DNA from 2 places in the Geobacillus uzenensis genome. Region 2 is predicted to be linked to the other one. Evidence: a T-box and tRNA genes for the amino acid it is inferred to sense, from the RefSeq annotation. Region 2 holds a T-box; the other holds one or more tRNA genes.
What was found. The T-box of region 2 lies ahead of B9L21_RS02800 (valine--tRNA ligase). A T-box ahead of a tRNA ligase gene usually reads a tRNA of that ligase, here a tRNA-Val.
Positions count from the first base shown of each region.

Region 1 (8,668 bases), on a different contig from region 2:
AAATTTTTTCGGATTCTATCGTTTTTTTCGGGATTTCCTGAAAATGAAAAACGACCGCAAATGCGGTCGTATCAAGGCTTCCACGACTTTTGGCCGTGGGCTATCGAATTCCAAGGATGCCGATGGTGGGAGTCGAACCCACACGGGGGGCTACCCCACACGATTTTGAGTCGTGCGCGTCTGCCAATTCCGCCACATCGGCGCGACATTAACTATTATATCTTCTCAACTTTTATTTGTCAATAAAATTGTATTCATTAGATGGAGGCGGCACCCGGATTCGAACCGGGGGTAAAGGTTTTGCAGACCTCTGCCTTACCACTTGGCTATGCCGCCTTGATCGAGAGCGGAAGACGGGACTCGAACCCGCGACCCCCACCTTGGCAAGGTGGTGTTCTACCACTGAACTACTTCCGCATGATTGGCTGGGGTAGCTGGATTCGAACCAACGCATCACGGAGTCAAAGTCCGTTGCCTTACCGCTTGGCTATACCCCAACGCTAAAAAACAAGGGCGACTAGTGGGAATCGAACCCACGCATGCCAGAGCCACAATCTGGTGCGTTAACCACTTCGCCATAGCCGCCATAATAATCATTTGAATGGCAGGGGCAGTAGGAATCGAACCCACACCGGAGGTTTTGGAGACCTCTGTTCTACCATTAAACTATGCCCCTTCATGATGGTGGAGGGGGACGGATTCGAACCGCCGAACCCAAAGGGAGCGGATTTACAGTCCGCCGCGTTTAGCCACTTCGCTACCCCTCCACGGAATGGTGCCGACTGCAGGACTTGAACCCGCAACCTACTGATTACGATTCAGTTGCTCTACCAATTGAGCTAAGTCGGCATGCAAACTTATTGTAGTTGTTTAGTGGTGGCTCGGGACGGAATCGAACCGCCGACACAAGGATTTTCAGTCCTTTGCTCTACCGACTGAGCTACCGAGCCATATGTTATTTTTTAACTCGCTCGTTGATTGCTCTGTGCCTCTTCCTCTACCAGCTGATTCAAAGATGCTTGATGCGTCGAGGCAACTCGCAACAAACTCGATGATGTTGATGCTCGTCTCTACCGACTGAGCTGTCGAGCCATACTGTATTTTTCGCAATTTTGGAACAATGGCGGTCCCGACGGGACTCGAACCCGCGATCTCCTGCGTGACAGGCAGGCATGTTAACCACTACACTACGGGACCATTTGGTTGCGGGGGCAGGATTTGAACCTGCGACCTTCGGGTTATGAGCCCGACGAGCTACCGGACTGCTCCACCCCGCGACGATAGAAAACGGATTTGTTTCGATCATGCACTGAGTATCGGTTTAAATGTTTGTTGCCTCTTCCTCTGCCAGCTGATTCAAAGATGCTCGATGCGTCGAGGCAACTCGCAGCGTATTCGATGAAGCAAATGCTCGTTGCTCCACCCCGCGACGATAGAAAACGGATTTGTTTCGATCATGCACTGAGTATCGGTTTAAATGTTTGTTGCCTCTTCCTCTACCAGCTGATTCAAAGATGCTCGGTGCGTCGAGGCAACTCGCAGCGTATTCGATGAAGCAAATGCTCGTTGCTCCACCCCGCGACGATTTAGAGTGGTGGAGGATGACGGGATCGAACCGCCGACCCCTTGCTTGTAAGGCAAGTGCTCTCCCAGCTGAGCTAATCCTCCACGAAGAAGTGACCCGTACGGGATTCGAACCCGTGTTACCGCCGTGAAAGGGCGGTGTCTTAACCACTTGACCAACGGGCCATGTTTTTGATAAGTGGCGGAGAGCAAGGGATTCGAACCCTTGAGGCGCTATTCACGCCTACACGATTTCCAATCGTGCTCCTTCGACCACTCGGACAGCTCTCCAAGGTGGCTCCGCAGGCAGGATTCGAACCTGCGACCAATCGGTTAACAGCCGATTGCTCTACCACTGAGCTACTGCGGAATAATCACATCTCAATTATCTTTCCTTTAGACATTTATTATTATACTGATTAATGCTGATCTGTCAAGGTTTTTTTCATTCCTTCAAAACTAGATAACCGTGTGGGGGAAGAAGCCGCGGCGCTTCCGCTTTTTGTCTAGCTCCGGCCGCCATCGGCTCCCGACGCTTCGGTCCTGCTGCGGCGGCGACACATTGCATACGCTCCTGTGACACCACCCACGCAGAACCAAGCTTTGCTTGGTTCGAGCCTCCTCGCAGGCCCTCCAGCGCGTTTCGCCGATAGGCAGGCGGCCTCCGCTTTTCTAGGTTAAGCCCTCGATCGATTAGTATCCGTCAGCTCCACGTGTCGCCACGCTTCCACCTCGGACCTATCGACCTCGTCATCTTCGAGGGATCTTACTCGCCTAATGCGATGGGAAATCTTCCCATTACGGACAGGGGGTTCCCCCATTCGGACATCTCCGGATCAACGCTTGCTTACAGCTCCCCGGAGCGTTTCGGCGTTTGCCCCGTCCTTCATCGGCTCCTAGTGCCAAGGCATCCACCGTGCACCCTTTCTAGCTTAACCTACAGCGTCTCGGCTTCTTCCTTTGCGTTTCCGGTTATCTAGTTTTCAAGGAACGAGACTACTTCATTGAATTCACTTCTCTGCAGTCTTGCGTCGAGGAATCCAGCTTCTCTGAATTCACTTGTAGACGCAAAGCGACTTCTTTGAACAAACTGATTTGTTAATGGTCGGTCGTTCGCGGCCTTCCCTTTTCGTATTGTCTAGCTCCAGCGCCTGGCTCTCTTCTGCCAAATAACCTTCCCCCTCGGGGTGCAAGCACCCCTGCGGGTGAAGAACATTTGGCTTCGAGAGCCGATCGCTTTCCGGTTATCTAGTTTTCAAGGAACGAGACTACTTCATTGAATTCACTTCTCTGCAGTCTTGCGTCGAGGAATCCAGCTTCTCTGAATTCACTTGTAGACGCAAAGCGACTTCTTTGAACAAACTTCCTTGCGGCTTTGTGCCGAGGAATCTTGCTTCCCTGAACCTGCTAGCAGACGCAGGCACAGGCGCTTTTGAAGGAATTCTCATTCCTTCAAAACTGAACGAAACGAAAGCGCGATTTGTTAATGGTCGGCCGTTCGCGGCCTTCCTCGCGACGCTTCGGTCCTGCTGCGGCGGCGATAGCCTCCTCGCAGGCCCTCTAGCGCGTTTCGCCGATAGGCGGGCGGCCTCAGCTTTTCGTTGCGCTTCGTTTCGTTCAGTTTTCAAGGAACGAGATTAGTCGATATCATCTGGCGTTGAGGGATTCTGTTTTATCGAATCACTCACACGCAAGTTGTTTTCTCTTGCAAGAAACCGTTCAACGAAGTTGTCTCTTGCGAGCAGCTTCTTTATAGTAGCATAACATCTTTTTGATGTCAACCACTTTTTTCTCACTCATCACCGCCGAACACCTCGTTCAGCAGCGACGCTATTTAATATACCACCCTAATCTCCAAAACGCAATACCTTTTTTTAATTTTTTTTTGTTTTTTTTAACCTGTACTCTTCCCAAAAGTCCCCACTTCCCATTATCTTAGTACGTAATCCTTCTCCTTGGCAACCTCTGTAATCCTCCACATAACATATTCGTTGCAAACCCTTTTCTTGATCCCACCATCAATCGTCATTACACAAGAAAGCAAAATCGACAGCCCTACTTCTTCCCCGTATGATAAAAAAACGTTCAGAGATAGGCTCCTTCCTACTTTCTATAACTGAAACATGAAGCGGGGTTGTGTATGCCCCATTGTTGTTACCAAAAACCATGAAGGACAGTACCTGATCTTTCTTACACCGTAACTGATCATTTTTGCTCAAAATGAATGAATACGCCTACCGACGGGCGCATACATTTCAATATAATATGTTGCTGCCCATGGCCATTTCTTTTCAAGGAGGCATCTAGACTTTGATCCGCATTTTAGCTTCACCGTCCGGTTTGAGCCCGTCTTACTCGTCTTCCCTTTCGAAAAACGAGCAGGCGATCCTAAACGCTCTTGTTTCTTCGCCTGTGCTGTACACATATCCAAATGAACGACAACTGCGATTTGAAATTGCGTTGCGCGCCCACACCGTCCAAGCTGCGGTCGACTTAGCGAAGAGCCGGGCGCGGTTTGCCATTTTTCGTTTTTCGCGCTGCAACGGCCAGTTTTGGGAGCGGGACGAGCGAGGCGGTTTTCGGCTGCGGCCGGGCGTCCCTGCTTCGGAAGCCATTAACGACATTTTCATTAATAGCGAACTGTACGCCTTTGAGTGTGCGACGGCCATTGTCATCGTCTTTTATAAAGCGGTGCTCGACACGATTGACGTCGCAGCGTTCAACCGCCTGTTCGCCAATTTGCTTTTGTACGACTGGCATACCGACCGAGATCTTGGCATCCATACAAAAAAGGGAGAACATTTCCTCCCCGGGGACTGCCTCTATTTTAAAAACCCGGAATTCGACCCGTCGACGCCGCAATGGCAGGGGGAAAATACGATTTACTTAGGCGACGGCTTGTTTTACGGGCATGGCATCGGCATTCAAACAGAAGACGGCATCATTGCCGCCCTTAATCGGAAGCGTAAACGGGGGGCGACGAAATCCGCCTATCTTCTCCCCCATATTACGCAAGTCAACTTCACGTATTTGTCCCAATTCGCCCGCCCGTTGAACGAATTCCGCTTGCCGCTCCGCCCATCGTTCATCGCCGGGACGTTAGGGTCCGCTACTTTCTTGTATCGTTAGCGGCCCTTTTTCGTTTTTCTCCCACAAATACAGACCGATTCCTGTTAAAATAAAAATACCGCCAACCCATTGAAACAGGCGGATCTGTTCGTCAAACAGCCAATACGCCAAGGCCGAAGCGCCGATGGGTTCCAATAAAATGGCCATCGACACCGTTGAGGCGCTCACCCATTTGACTGCCCAGTTCATCACCGAATGGCCGAACAGCGTCGGGATGATGGCTAAAGCGAGAAAACAAAGCCAGTCGGTCAGTTGGTACGCTGTCAGCGAAAAACGGGATAGTGCGGTATACACGTACAACGTCACAGCGCTGATGCCATAGACGATATAGGTATACGTCATAAGCGATAACCGTTGGCGCAATTCCTGACCGAACAGCCAATACGCGGTCACCATCGCGCACGCCAATAACGCCAGCACGTCGCCGTACAGCGCCTCTCCGCTGACGCGAAAATCACCCCAGCTGATGAGGATGCTTCCAGCAATGGCCAAAAGAGCGCTCCCGATCGCCCCGATCGTCAGCCGTTCGCGGAAAAAGAGCGCCCCCCCAGCAAAAGCAAACAGCGGCTGCAATGTCACAAGCACGACCGAGCTTGTGACTGATGTATAGTCGAGTGATTCAAACCAAAGAATAAAATGAAACGCAAGCAGCACGCCGGAACAAACGGAAAACAGCCAGTCGCGCCGGGAGATGTGCGTTAGTTCATGAATATGGCGGAGAAAAAACGGCGTCATGATGACAACGGCGAAAAAAAGCCGATAAAAAGCGATCACGGCTGATGGCGCCTGCGACCATTTGACGAAAATGGCGGACGTCGACACGGCCAGTGCGCCGATCAATAAGGCGGAATATGCCCTTATTTGGCTTGGCGGTTTCATCTTTCCATCTCCTTGCCAACTATTTTCTTACTATTATATCACGAACGAGGTGAGAAAAATGATGTTTGATCCGTTCCTCAAATTAGGGATTTCAGCCGTCCTCGGGATGATCATCGGGCTGGAACGGGAATTGAAGCGAAAACCGGTTGGTTTGAAAACGTGCCTGGTCATCTCAATTTCCAGTTGCTTATTGACAATTGTCTCCATTGAATCAGCGTACGTCTTTCCGTCGAAAGACCATATTACCATGGATCCGCTCCGCCTCGCCGCCCAAATCGTATCCGGGGTCGGTTTTTTAGGAGCGGGCGTGATTTTGCGTCGTGGCAACGACAGCATCACCGGACTGACGACCGCTGCGATCATCTGGGGGGCGGCAGGCATCGGGGTGGCGGTCGGAGCAGGCTTTTATTGGGAATCGGCGTTTGGTGTCGCGCTTCTAATCGTTAGCGTCGAACTCATTCCATTTTTAATTAACTTTTTCGGGCCGAAGCAGCTGCGCGAAAAAGAAGTCCTGCTGCAAATTACGGTCGCCGACGGAAAAAACATTACGAAAGTGATCGATCATTTAAAACAGCAGCACATCAATATAAAAACGATACGCATCAAAGATGTGGAAGAAAACCAGCACTTATTGAAACTAAGGGCTGTCGTCGACCAACGGCGCTCGACCGCCGACATTTATTACGCCATCCACTCCATTGACGCGATCATTCATGTTGATATTGAAAGCGGCTGATAAAAAAAGATTGCAAACGCCCATCGATCTAGATATAATAGAGCATGGACAAATCATCCATATTCTTTTGGGGCATTAGCTCAGTTGGGAGAGCGTCGTGCTGGCAGCGCGAAGGTCACCGGTTCGAGCCCGGTATGCTCCATTCACCAACCCCTTGCGTGGCAAGGGGTTTTTGGTTTGACCGGGAAAGGTCTCACACCGAAACGCTTCGTCGACGAATCAGCGGCCGTAATCTCCCAACGAACGGCGGGCGGCAAAGTCACATGCAAGAGACGCCCGCCGCTCCCTTCATTCCATAGAGATCGTCGCTCAGGATGGTGCTTTATATTTTTTTAAGCGCTCCTCGAGCTCCCGGCGCGCTTGTTCGATGTCAAAGTCATCGTCTTCCGGCTGACTGTAGTCCATGTTCAGCCAATCCGGCACGATCTCTGTACGGATCGGCTTCCGCATCGTTCTGCTGCTCTCAGTTAAAGGCGAGGGAGACCGTTGGTTCACTCGCTGCTTCCGAAACGCAAGCCGTGCCGCCCGCACTTCGTCGATAGTGCGATACCCTTTTTCCGCCCAGTCGCGCAAGATCGTTTCGACGTACACCCATCGTTTCGCCCCGTTTTCCACCGCAATTTTTAACGCTTCTAAGACGAGTTCCTCGGACGTGTCATCTACCCACACATTGATTTTTTCCCGCAGATACCCTCCGATCGCCCCAAACCCGTTTTGCTCACAGAAACGAACAATCTCCTTGTAGGCGCGCACGCGCTCGCCGTCTTCTTTCTCTTCTCTTTTCCTTTCTGATGTGATCTCTGTCGTATTCTCTGGTATCGGTCTGTTCACATTGAGCACCCCGATGGACCCATTTGACGAGCTGGACGGCTCAATTTGAACAGATGATCGGGCGATTTCGTCCGTCAGCCGCCTGTTTTGGCCAGATGGGCCGTTGATTTCATCCATCGACCGCTCAGCTTGGACAGATGGACGGGCCCATTCATCGACGGATCGTCCAGGTAAAATAGGCAAATCGGCCACTTCAGCTGCGGGTCGCTCACGTTGAACCGATGAATAGGAAGCGGTTGCAAGGCGATCAAGAACGGTGGAACCGCTGTCCCCCGCTGGGCCGCCATTCGCCCCTGGTGGCTGTTCCTTTTGCCTGAATGGCGTTTTTTGCGTCCATTCGGCCAGTTGGTTGTAATCGATCCGATACCATTTCGTTTTATCGACTTTGGAGCGGTTAAAATTCGCCGAAACGATGATCCCGAGCTTTTCGAGCTTGGTGATGATGCGGCGAATCGTGCTTTCCGACCAAAACGGGAACTGCTCCTGCCAGTCGGCATACGTGTTGTACACCCATTTGTAGCCGTCGCGAATGTTTTCACTTTTCTCCAACCAATAATGCAGCTGTTGGACGATAATGCTTTCGTTCAACCCGATCGCCACGGCGAGCTGTGGCAAAATGATTAGCGGCTCGTCATCTAACAGCAATTTGGTCATCGTCCCTCTCCCCCTTGAAACAATAAATGAACAACTTGTTTGCAGCCAAATTTCTTTATGATCGTTCCATTTCTTTGATAAACTTTATTTCAAATGCCATCAAATTACTTAATGGCGCGACAACAGCAATTTTGGCCCGATTTCACGCTGAAAAACGCCAAAAATACGCACAAACTGGCTGAATATCCGTATAAAAGAACAAATCGGCATGTTCCATCATTTTCGTTGAGAGAGTGAATCGCATCCATTATGAAACCATACGGCAAAAACACACCAAAAACAGTTGCATATATGTTAACAGAGCAAATGGGGGCGTTTCGTTGCTTTCATCGCCTCTTTGCCGAAACAGCAACACCTTTTTCGAACGGAGGGAGAGCGTTGAAACAAACGGCGATTCTGTTTTTTTGCTTGATGATTCTATTTCCCGCTTCTGTTTTCGCCCACCCGGGCACATTGGATGAATTGGGCGGGCATTTCCGCAACAGCGACTGCACGTACTTGCTGCACAAACCGACCGCATTGGCGAAGCAGGCAAAAACGAAAGAAGAGCTAATCAAGCTCATTCAAACATACAACGGCAATGAACGATGCAAGCGGAACCTCACTCCGGAGCGGATTGACTTAGACGGCCATGCGCTTGGGGGAAACGAGGACGATGCTTCGCTGCGTCTGGGCCGGACATACGAAGCGGCATTGGTGGAGTGCGTGGACGGGGACACGGCCAAATTCCGTGTGAACGGCCACGTGTATACGACGCGCTTTTTGTTCATTGACACGCCGGAAAGCACGATCGAAGTCGAGCCGTACGGAAAAGAAGCGAGCCAGTTTACGTGCTCCCGCCTGCAACAAGGGAACATTGTGCTTGAAACAGATGGA
Region 1 covers NZ_NEWL01000001.1:291,485-300,152, reverse strand. Annotated here, with positions in the region: tRNA gene B9L21_RS01505 (tRNA-Leu) at 118-202, opposite strand; tRNA gene B9L21_RS01500 (tRNA-Cys) at 263-336, opposite strand; tRNA gene B9L21_RS01495 (tRNA-Gly) at 346-417, opposite strand; tRNA gene B9L21_RS01490 (tRNA-Gln) at 423-497, opposite strand; tRNA gene B9L21_RS01485 (tRNA-His) at 513-585, opposite strand; tRNA gene B9L21_RS01480 (tRNA-Trp) at 603-676, opposite strand; tRNA gene B9L21_RS01475 (tRNA-Tyr) at 683-767, opposite strand; tRNA gene B9L21_RS01470 (tRNA-Thr) at 774-849, opposite strand; tRNA gene B9L21_RS01465 (tRNA-Phe) at 875-950, opposite strand; tRNA gene B9L21_RS01460 (tRNA-Asp) at 1,122-1,197, opposite strand; tRNA gene B9L21_RS01455 (tRNA-Met) at 1,201-1,277, opposite strand; tRNA gene B9L21_RS01450 (tRNA-Val) at 1,593-1,668, opposite strand; tRNA gene B9L21_RS01445 (tRNA-Glu) at 1,678-1,749, opposite strand; tRNA gene B9L21_RS01440 (tRNA-Ser) at 1,764-1,854, opposite strand; tRNA gene B9L21_RS01435 (tRNA-Asn) at 1,859-1,933, opposite strand; gene B9L21_RS01430 (protein-glutamine gamma-glutamyltransferase) at 3,874-4,692, shown strand; gene B9L21_RS01425 (DMT family transporter) at 4,663-5,571, opposite strand; gene B9L21_RS01420 (MgtC/SapB family protein) at 5,630-6,307, shown strand; tRNA gene B9L21_RS01415 (tRNA-Ala) at 6,377-6,449, shown strand; gene B9L21_RS01410 (DnaD domain-containing protein) at 6,617-7,792, opposite strand; gene B9L21_RS01405 (thermonuclease family protein) at 8,171-8,668, shown strand, end outside.
Region 1: it encodes a tRNA-Val, which carries the amino acid that the T-box ahead of B9L21_RS02800 (valine--tRNA ligase) is inferred to sense. The anticodon was not compared.

Region 2 (8,668 bases):
GTTTTCGCACTTCGGACAGAAAATAAAGCGATCCGGTGACAAGCAGCAGCCCATCGTCCCCTATTTGTTTTTTCTTCTCACGGATCCAGCCGGCCCAATCACTTACGGCCGCCTTCTGCGGATGGGAAGAAAGGGCTGTTAATGCTTCTGCTTGGGCGGCGCGCGGAAAATCAAACGTCGTAAACGTGATCGTCTCAGCCAGCTCGTCAAGCGGCCGGATCATTCGTTCAAGCGGCTTGTCGGTCAGCGCGGCGAACAAGACATGGACGCGCTTGTCGGGATAATGAGCGCGCACCGTCTCGACAAGGGCGCGAATGCCCGCTTCGTTATGGGCGCCGTCGAGAATGATGAGCGGTTTGCCGCTCACCCGCTCAAACCGGCCGGGCCAAGCAGCAGTGGCCAGCCCATCGGCGATATGCTCCGGCTCGATTAAAAACGAATAGCCAAGGCGCAACAATTCTGCCGCCATCACCGCCACCGCCGCATTGTCGACTTGATGGGCGCCGGGCATTTGAATGCGCAAATCGCGGTATTCGGCAAACGGCGTGGCGAGGGAAAACTGCTCTCCTTCGGCGATCGTTTTCCAGTCTGTTACAGTAAAATCAACGCCGAGACGATATGTTTTCGCCTTCCGCTCCGCCGCCGTTTTGGCGATCACTTCCCACGCCTCCGGTTCCTTCACCGCCGTCACAAGCGGCACGCCCGATTTGATGATTCCGGCTTTCTCCACGGCGATTTGCCCAAGCGTATCGCCTAAAATGTTCATATGATCGTAGCTGACGTTTGTAATGACAGAAACGAGCGGATAAATGATGTTAGTTGAGTCCAAGCGGCCGCCGAGCCCGACTTCAATGAGCACGATGTCTTGAATCTGTTGTTTGCCGAAGTAATAAAGCATCATGGCGGTGATCACTTCAAATTCGGTCGGTCCGCCAAGTTCTGTTCGTTCGAGTTCGTCCGCAAGCGGTTGAATGACTCGCACCAGCTCCACGATTTCTTCATCGCGAATCGGTTCACCGTTGACGCTGATCCGTTCGTTAAACTGCTCGACATACGGCGAAGTGAACGTGCCGACGGAATACCCGGCCGCCTGCAAAATCGAGCGCAAATACGCCACCGTCGACCCTTTGCCGTTCGTTCCGCCGATATGGACAGCGCGGACGCGGCGCTCTGGATGGCCGAGCTTTTCCATCATCCATTCCATCCGTTTTAGTCCCGGCTTCATGCCAAGCCGCAGCCGCCCGTGAATCCAAGCGACGGCTTCCTCATATGTGCGGATCATATTCACGACTCCTCCCTTGAGAAGATCTAGATCGAAAGGCTGGCGATGGGCCGAACGGCTTCCGCCAGCGAAAAAGACGAACCCGCATGATAGCGGATTCGTCTTCATCATAATCAACCAAACAATCGTTTGTCTACCGTTTCAACTCAGCGAGGCGCGCTTTCACCGCTTCTCGCTTTTCGATGTAATCTTGCCGCTTGCGCCGCTCTTCTTCGACGACATGGGCCGGCGCTTTCGCTAAAAAGCCTTCGTTGGCCAGTTTCTTTTCGACGCGCTCGACTTCGTTGTTCCACTTGTCGAGCTCTTTTTCGAGCCGCTTGATTTCCTCTTCAATATTGATCAGCCCTTCAAGCGGCAAAATGAGCTCCGCCCCGGTGACGACGGCAGTCATCGCTTTTTCCGGAGCCGGAACATCCATGTCAATGACCAATTCGCTCGGGTTGCAGAACCGTTCCAAATAAGCGCGGTTTTTCAAAAGCGCTTCCCGCACGTGTTCGTCTTTTGTCTTAATGTAGAGCGCAATCGGCTTGCTCGGCGGCGTGTTCACTTCAGCGCGGATGTTTCGGACCGCACGGATGATGTCCACAAGCATCCGCATCTCTTCGGCCGCTTCTTCGTTCGACAGCTCCGGGCGCACTTGCGGCCACGGGGCGACCGTAATCGACTCTCCTTTATGCGGCAAGTTTTGCCAAATTTCCTCGGTAATGAACGGCATGAACGGGTGAAGCAGGCGCATCGTATTGTCAAGCACATACGCCAACACGGAACGGGTCGTCTTTTTCGCCGCCTCGTCGTCGCCATAGAGCGGCAGTTTGGCCATTTCGATATACCAGTCGCATAAGTCGTCCCAAATAAAGTTGTACAGCGTGCGCCCGACTTCGCCAAATTCATATTTTTCGGCGAGCTTCGTCACCGTGTCGATCGTTTCATTGAGGCGCGTCAAAATCCAATGGTCGGCGACCGTTTTTTCGCCGCTTAAATCGAGCTCCTCATACGTCATGCCGCCCATGTTCATCAACGCAAAGCGCGACGCGTTCCAAATTTTATTGGCAAAGTTCCATGTCGCTTCGACTTTTTCCGTGCTGAAGCGCAAATCTTGCCCCGGCGAGCTGCCGGTCGCCAAGAAATAGCGGAGTGCATCGGCGCCGTACTGGTCGATGACATCCATCGGGTCAACCCCGTTGCCGAGCGACTTGCTCATTTTCCGTCCTTGGGCGTCGCGGACGAGACCGTGGATCAACACGTCTTTAAACGGCCGCTTTCCGGTGAACTCAAGCCCTTGGAAAATCATGCGCGACACCCAGAAGAAAATGATGTCATAGCCGGTGACTAGCACATCGGTCGGGTAGTAGCGCTTGTAGTCCGGCGAGTCGGTATCCGGCCAGCCCATTGTCGAGAACGGCCAAAGCGCCGAGCTGAACCACGTATCAAGCACGTCGGGGTCTTGCTCCCAATTTTCAATGTCTTTTGGCGGCTCGTGGTCGACGTAAATGTCCCCCGTCTCTTTATGGTACCACGCCGGAATCCGGTGCCCCCACCAAAGCTGGCGCGAAATGCACCAGTCGCGGATGTTCTCCAGCCAGTGCAAGTACGTTTTCTCAAACCGCTCCGGCACGAACTGCACTTTTCCGTCGGTTTGTTGCAGCTTGATCGCCGCTTCGGCGAGCGGCTTCATTTTCACGAACCATTGCGTCGACAAATACGGTTCAACGACCGCGCCGCTCCGTTCGCTATGGCCGACGGAGTGGACGTGTTCCTCAATTTTAAAGAGGACGCCTTGCTCTTGCAAGTCGCGGACGATTTGCTTCCGGCATTCAAACCGGTCAAGCCCTTGATATTGCAAGGCATTTTCGTTCATCGTGCCATCTTCGTTCATGACGAGAATGCGCGGCAAGTTGTGGCGGTTGCCGACTTCAAAGTCGTTCGGGTCGTGCGCCGGCGTAATTTTCACCGCCCCGGAGCCGAATTCCATATCGACATACTCATCGGCGATAATCGGGATTTCGCGGCCGACAATCGGCAGTTTGACCATTTTGCCGATCAAATGCTTGTACCGCTCGTCATCCGGATGCACCGCCACCGCCGTATCGCCGAGCATCGTCTCCGGCCGGGTCGTCGCCACCTCGATGTAGCCGGAACCGTCGGCAAGCGGATAACGCAAATGGTATAAAGCGCCTTTCACTTCTTTATAAATGACTTCAATATCCGACAGCGCCGTTTTCGTAACCGGGTCCCAGTTGATAATGTACTCGCCGCGGTAAATGAGCCCTTTCCGGTAAAGCGAGACGAACACTTCACGCACCGCTTTGGACAGCCCTTCATCCAGCGTAAACCGCTCGCGCGTATAATCGAGGCCAAGCCCTAATTTTGCCCATTGGCTGCGAATATGGCCGGCGTACTCTTCTTTCCACTTCCACGTTTCTTCCAAAAATTTCTCCCGGCCTAAATCGTAGCGCGACAGCCCTTGGCTGCGCAATTTTTCCTCCACTTTCGCCTGGGTGGCGATGCCGGCATGGTCCATGCCCGGAAGCCAAAGAACGTCATAGCCTTGCATCCGCTTCATGCGCGTAATGATGTCTTGCAGCGTCGTATCCCATGCATGCCCCAAATGCAGTTTGCCGGTGACGTTCGGCGGCGGAATGACGATCGTAAACGGTTGTTTGTCCGGATCGCCGGTCGCTTCAAAAAACTTGCCTTTCAACCACCAGTCATAGCGCCCCGCCTCAACGGCGCGATGGTCGTATTTTGGCGGCATCGACACTTCATGCTGTGCCACTTTTGTTCCCTCCTTCATGTGATCGACAATGGCTGTTGCCTACGGAGTGCATCATCCGATTGGCAAGCAAAAAAGCCCCTTTCATCCAAAAAGGACGAAAGGAGCTGCTTTCGCGGTACCACCTTTTTTCTTAAGCCTAGAGGATAGCAAAACCGTATCGTTCAAGCACCGGGCGATGTTCCATCCGAAGCGGCCGCAACGTTCCCCGACTTTGGGAAACGGCGTCTTTCAACCACATTCTCCATTCAACCACCCGCCCTCTAGGGCTTAAGCGCTTCATTGGCATAACGGCATCACGCCGGCTTCCCCTACTCGGCAGTTTCGCCTTTCAGCGAAGCAGCTCAAGGGCGACCTTCCAGCAACCGCCATCCTAGGAAATCTCGCAGCTTTTGATTTCCCTCTCTGCAGGCGCGGACTGCTGTACTCCTCCCTGTCTTCGCTTTTTTTCGTCATTATTCGATTATTATACTACCATTGTCCATCATCTTTGCCAAGTTTTTATTTATTTATTCCACTCGCCCCGGTTTGGTGACAAATGATCGTTCTTTTCATATTGTATAGTAAACCAGAGAAGGAGGGAAATGCCGATGCGGCGATTCAACCCGTATTCGTGGCCGCCGTGGCTGAGGCAAGTGCGCGCCGTCTGTGCCCAAGTGATCATTCCGCTCACCATTTTTCAAGCCATTCGCACCATTTTTTTGCCGACGACGTTCGATGTCATTTTATTAGCCATCTTTGTTTTGATTGCTGTGGCGCTCCATTTGGAATGGATTTAACCGCTGCCGTCCCCTTCGGCTGTCGCTTCATGATCGGCCGCCTCTTCTTGCTGCCGCGCGGCGTCGCGTTGGACAAGATGCATCACGATCGCTTCCATGTTTTTAAAGGCAAAATAACAGCGCTGCAAGGCGGCGACATAGTCCCGCTCGTTCCGTTCCGTTCGCGGAGCGGCTTCATACTGTTCGAGGCAGCGGACAAACCCGCGCGGCTCGGCCAAATGGCTGTATAAAAACGCCCGCTCCCCGTTGGATAACGGCAATTCCTTTTCGTATTCATCGATTCCCCCCATCCACTCGGGACCGAGCGGCGGAAGCGTTCGGACATGCACGCGAAGCGCGGCAATCAAATCGTATACCGGCGAATTCCAGTGCGCCCGCTCCCAGCTGATCCAATACGGCGCCACGTAATGGGAAAGGCGCGCTTTTCCGTGCACCCAAGCGATGCGCCATTGTTTCGTTTCTTCGAGCGCCTCCTCCCACGCAGTCAGCTGTTCCTCGGCAAACAAATAGGCGCGCATCACCTCATGAAAATACGTGCAGCACTGCAGCTGAAACGGTGACATGTACCAAGCGGTTTCATACCGCTCAATCCGCTCTTCCCAAATCGCCCGCTCCTGCTGCCATTCCTCTTTTTTTTGCTTTCGATACGCGGCGATCTCCTCCTCGCTCGCCTCGACGGTGCGGGCGGTAGCGCGATGGAGCCGGGCCAGCCCACGAAAAAAAGCGCGCACCGTTTCTTCTTTTGCTTTCGTTTCTCCCTCCTGCCATGCTTGCAAATAATAAAGGCGGCTTCCCTCCGCAGCAAACGGCGATCGTTGCCGCGTCCAATAAAACGGAGGGCAATGGCGGCCGTAATAGTGAAGCGAGTGCCAGATGGCGGCCGCCTCTTGTTCACCGTCGAGCGGTTTTAAGGCAAAAACACCGCGGTCGGTATACACTTTTGCCGCTTTGCCCCGCTGTTCGATGCGCTGCGGCTGAATCCCATACTGATGAAGCACGGCGCGGCACGTTTCAGAACGTATGGCCATCATTACGCCCCCTCGCCGGCAAAAGAAACGGAAAGCGTTCCTTTCATGAGAAAGGACGGCTTCCCGCCAAGGCCGGAATATATAACAGCTGCCCTTCGTGCACGTCATCCGGGCTTTCCAGATCGTTGGCGCGCAGCAGCTGCGAGACGGTCACATCATACCGTTCAGCAATCTTGTCCAACGAATCTCCTTGCTGGACGATGCAAATTTTGACCGTTGTAAACTCTTCCGCTTCACTTTTGGCAAACAGCTTCGTCAAATAAAGGGCGTTTTCGCTTTTCACTTCCGCTTGTTGTTCTTCCTCGTCCTCTTCACTCACCGCTTTTTTAGCGGCCCCGATCGATACTTTCGCCTCCGTTGGCGGCAACACGGAATCAATCTCCTCTTCCCCTTCCGCGTTGACGGCTTTCGTTTCCGTCTCAAGCGGCAAAAACGGCTCTTTTACATCCTCTGTTTCATTAGACAGCGTTTCTTCATGACGCACAGCCGCTGGCTCAACGGTGGAAGGCGGCGCTTCACTGACTGCGGCGACAGGCTGTTCGCCCGCCTCACTAGCGGGTTGGTTCTCCGATGTAAACGCTTCATCGTCGGCTGCCTCTTTGCGGGCGATTGACTCAAACGGGGCAAACAACGGCTCTTCATCTTCATCATCGTTCGGCAAATCATCGACGAGCGGCGATTCACTGATCCCGCTGATCGAGATGTCGGCGGTCACGAGCAGCCGTCCGTTGTCGCTTAAATCATAGTCGAACGATTCCACCGTCACGTACACATCTTCAAGTTCACGAATGCGGTTTTTCGGGATTGTAATATCGATCGGAAAACGGTGTGACAGTTCGCTAATGCCGTCCTCACGCACCGAAATGTGCTGAATGAATCGATAGCTCGCCAACTCAAACGCATCATCGTCGACGTCCGCCTGCTGCGGTTCGTCCGCTTGGCGGAATTCTCCGCTTAACTCGAGCGCACCGCGAATCGTAATATATTGGTCGTACTCGTCGACGGAAATGATCGGGTCAAGAGAAATAGACAAAAACTCGGCGACTTCCTGTCCGCTTTTAAACCAGACTGACTCTTCCAATGAAAAACGCAAATACGATTGCTCCAACCGGACTTCCTCCTTCCGTCCCCTCGGCAAATAGTTTCTATGACATTATCCATTGTATGAACGGAAAAGAGGCGGTATGATAAAAAAATCGGGCTGGCCGTGGCGGCAGCCCGTTTCCTCTAGCCGCGCAGGCGGGCAAATGCCCGTTCGGCAGCGGCGATCGTATATTCAATGTCTTCATCGCTATGCGCGGTCGACAAAAACAGCCCTTCAAATTGCGACGGCGGCAAGAAAACGCCTTCGTTCGCCATCTCCCGGTAATAGGCGGCAAACAGCTCCAAATCGGACGTTTTGGCCGTCTCGTAATTGATGACCGGCTCGTTTGTGAAGAAAAAGCCAATCATCGATCCAGCGCGGTTGATAGTGTGAGGAATTTCGTATTTTTCGGCGGCTTGGTGCAGCCCTTCTTCAAGGCGCGCCGCTTTGCGGCTGAATTCTTCATACGTTTCCGGCGTCAGTTGACGGAGCGTTTCGTAGCCAGCCGTCATGGCGAGCGGGTTGCCAGACAGCGTGCCGGCTTGGTACACTGGGCCGCTCGGCGCGACAAGCTCCATGATCTCGGCTTTGCCCCCGTACGCTCCGACTGGCAAGCCGCCGCCGATCACTTTGCCAAGGCACGTCAAATCCGGCTCAACGCCGTAATATCCTTGGGCGCAATGGTAGTCGACGCGGAAGCCGGTCATCACCTCGTCAAAAATCAATAGGGCGCCGTATTGTTTGGTCACGTCGCGCAGCCCTTCCAAAAAGCCAGGGACGGGCGGCACGACTCCCATATTGCCGGCCACCGGCTCGACGATGACCGCCGCGATGTCTTCGCCAAACCGCTCAAATGCATAGCGGACGCTGTCTAAATCGTTGTACGGGACGGTGATTGTGTGCTGGGCGACCGATTCCGGCACGCCTGGGCTGTCCGGCAGCCCGAGCGTCGCCACGCCGGAGCCGGCTTTAATGAGCAATGAATCGCCATGCCCGTGGTAGCTGCCTTCAAACTTGATGATTTTGTTGCGCTTCGTGTAGCCGCGCGCCAAGCGGAGGGCGCTCATCGTCGCTTCCGTTCCCGAATTGACCATGCGCACGATCTCGACGGACGGCACCCGCTCGATGACGAGCCTAGCCAGCTCGTTCTCAAGCAGCGTCGGAGCGCCGAAGCTCGTCCCTTGTTCGGCCACCCGTTTTAACGCTTCGACGACTTGGGGATCAGCGTGCCCTAAAATGAGCGGTCCCCACGACAACACATAGTCGATATATTCGTTGCCGTCAATATCGTAAATTTTCGCACCTTGGCCGCGCGCCATAAAAATCGGCGTCATCCCGACCGACTTGAATGCGCGCACCGGGCTGTTTACACCGCCCGGCATTAATGTCACCGCTTCTTGATAAGCCGCTTTCGATCGTTCATAGCTTCGCACGATTCCGCCCCCTCTCTAGTCAGCCATCCAGTGGGCCGCATCTTTCGCAAAATATGTGATGATCAAATCCGCGCCAGCCCGCTTCATTCCGGTCAACATCTCCATCACGACTGTTTTTTCATCAATCCAGCCGTTTTGCGCCGCCGCTTTCACCATCGAATACTCGCCGCTCACGTTATAGGCGACAAGCGGAAGCGGAAACCGGTTTTTGATGTCACGAATAATGTCCATGTAGGCGAGCGCCGGTTTGACCATCAGGAAATCGGCGCCTTCTTTGATGTCGGATTCG
Region 2 covers NZ_NEWL01000002.1:261,496-270,163, reverse strand. Annotated here, with positions in the region: gene B9L21_RS02805 (bifunctional folylpolyglutamate synthase/dihydrofolate synthase) at 1-1,282, opposite strand, end outside; gene B9L21_RS02800 (valine--tRNA ligase) at 1,416-4,076, opposite strand; T-box leader at 4,146-4,504, opposite strand; gene B9L21_RS02795 (hypothetical protein) at 4,646-4,834, shown strand; gene ysxE (spore coat protein YsxE) at 4,831-5,862, opposite strand; gene spoVID (stage VI sporulation protein D) at 5,906-6,970, opposite strand; gene hemL (glutamate-1-semialdehyde 2,1-aminomutase) at 7,090-8,379, opposite strand; gene hemB (porphobilinogen synthase) at 8,395-8,668, opposite strand, start outside.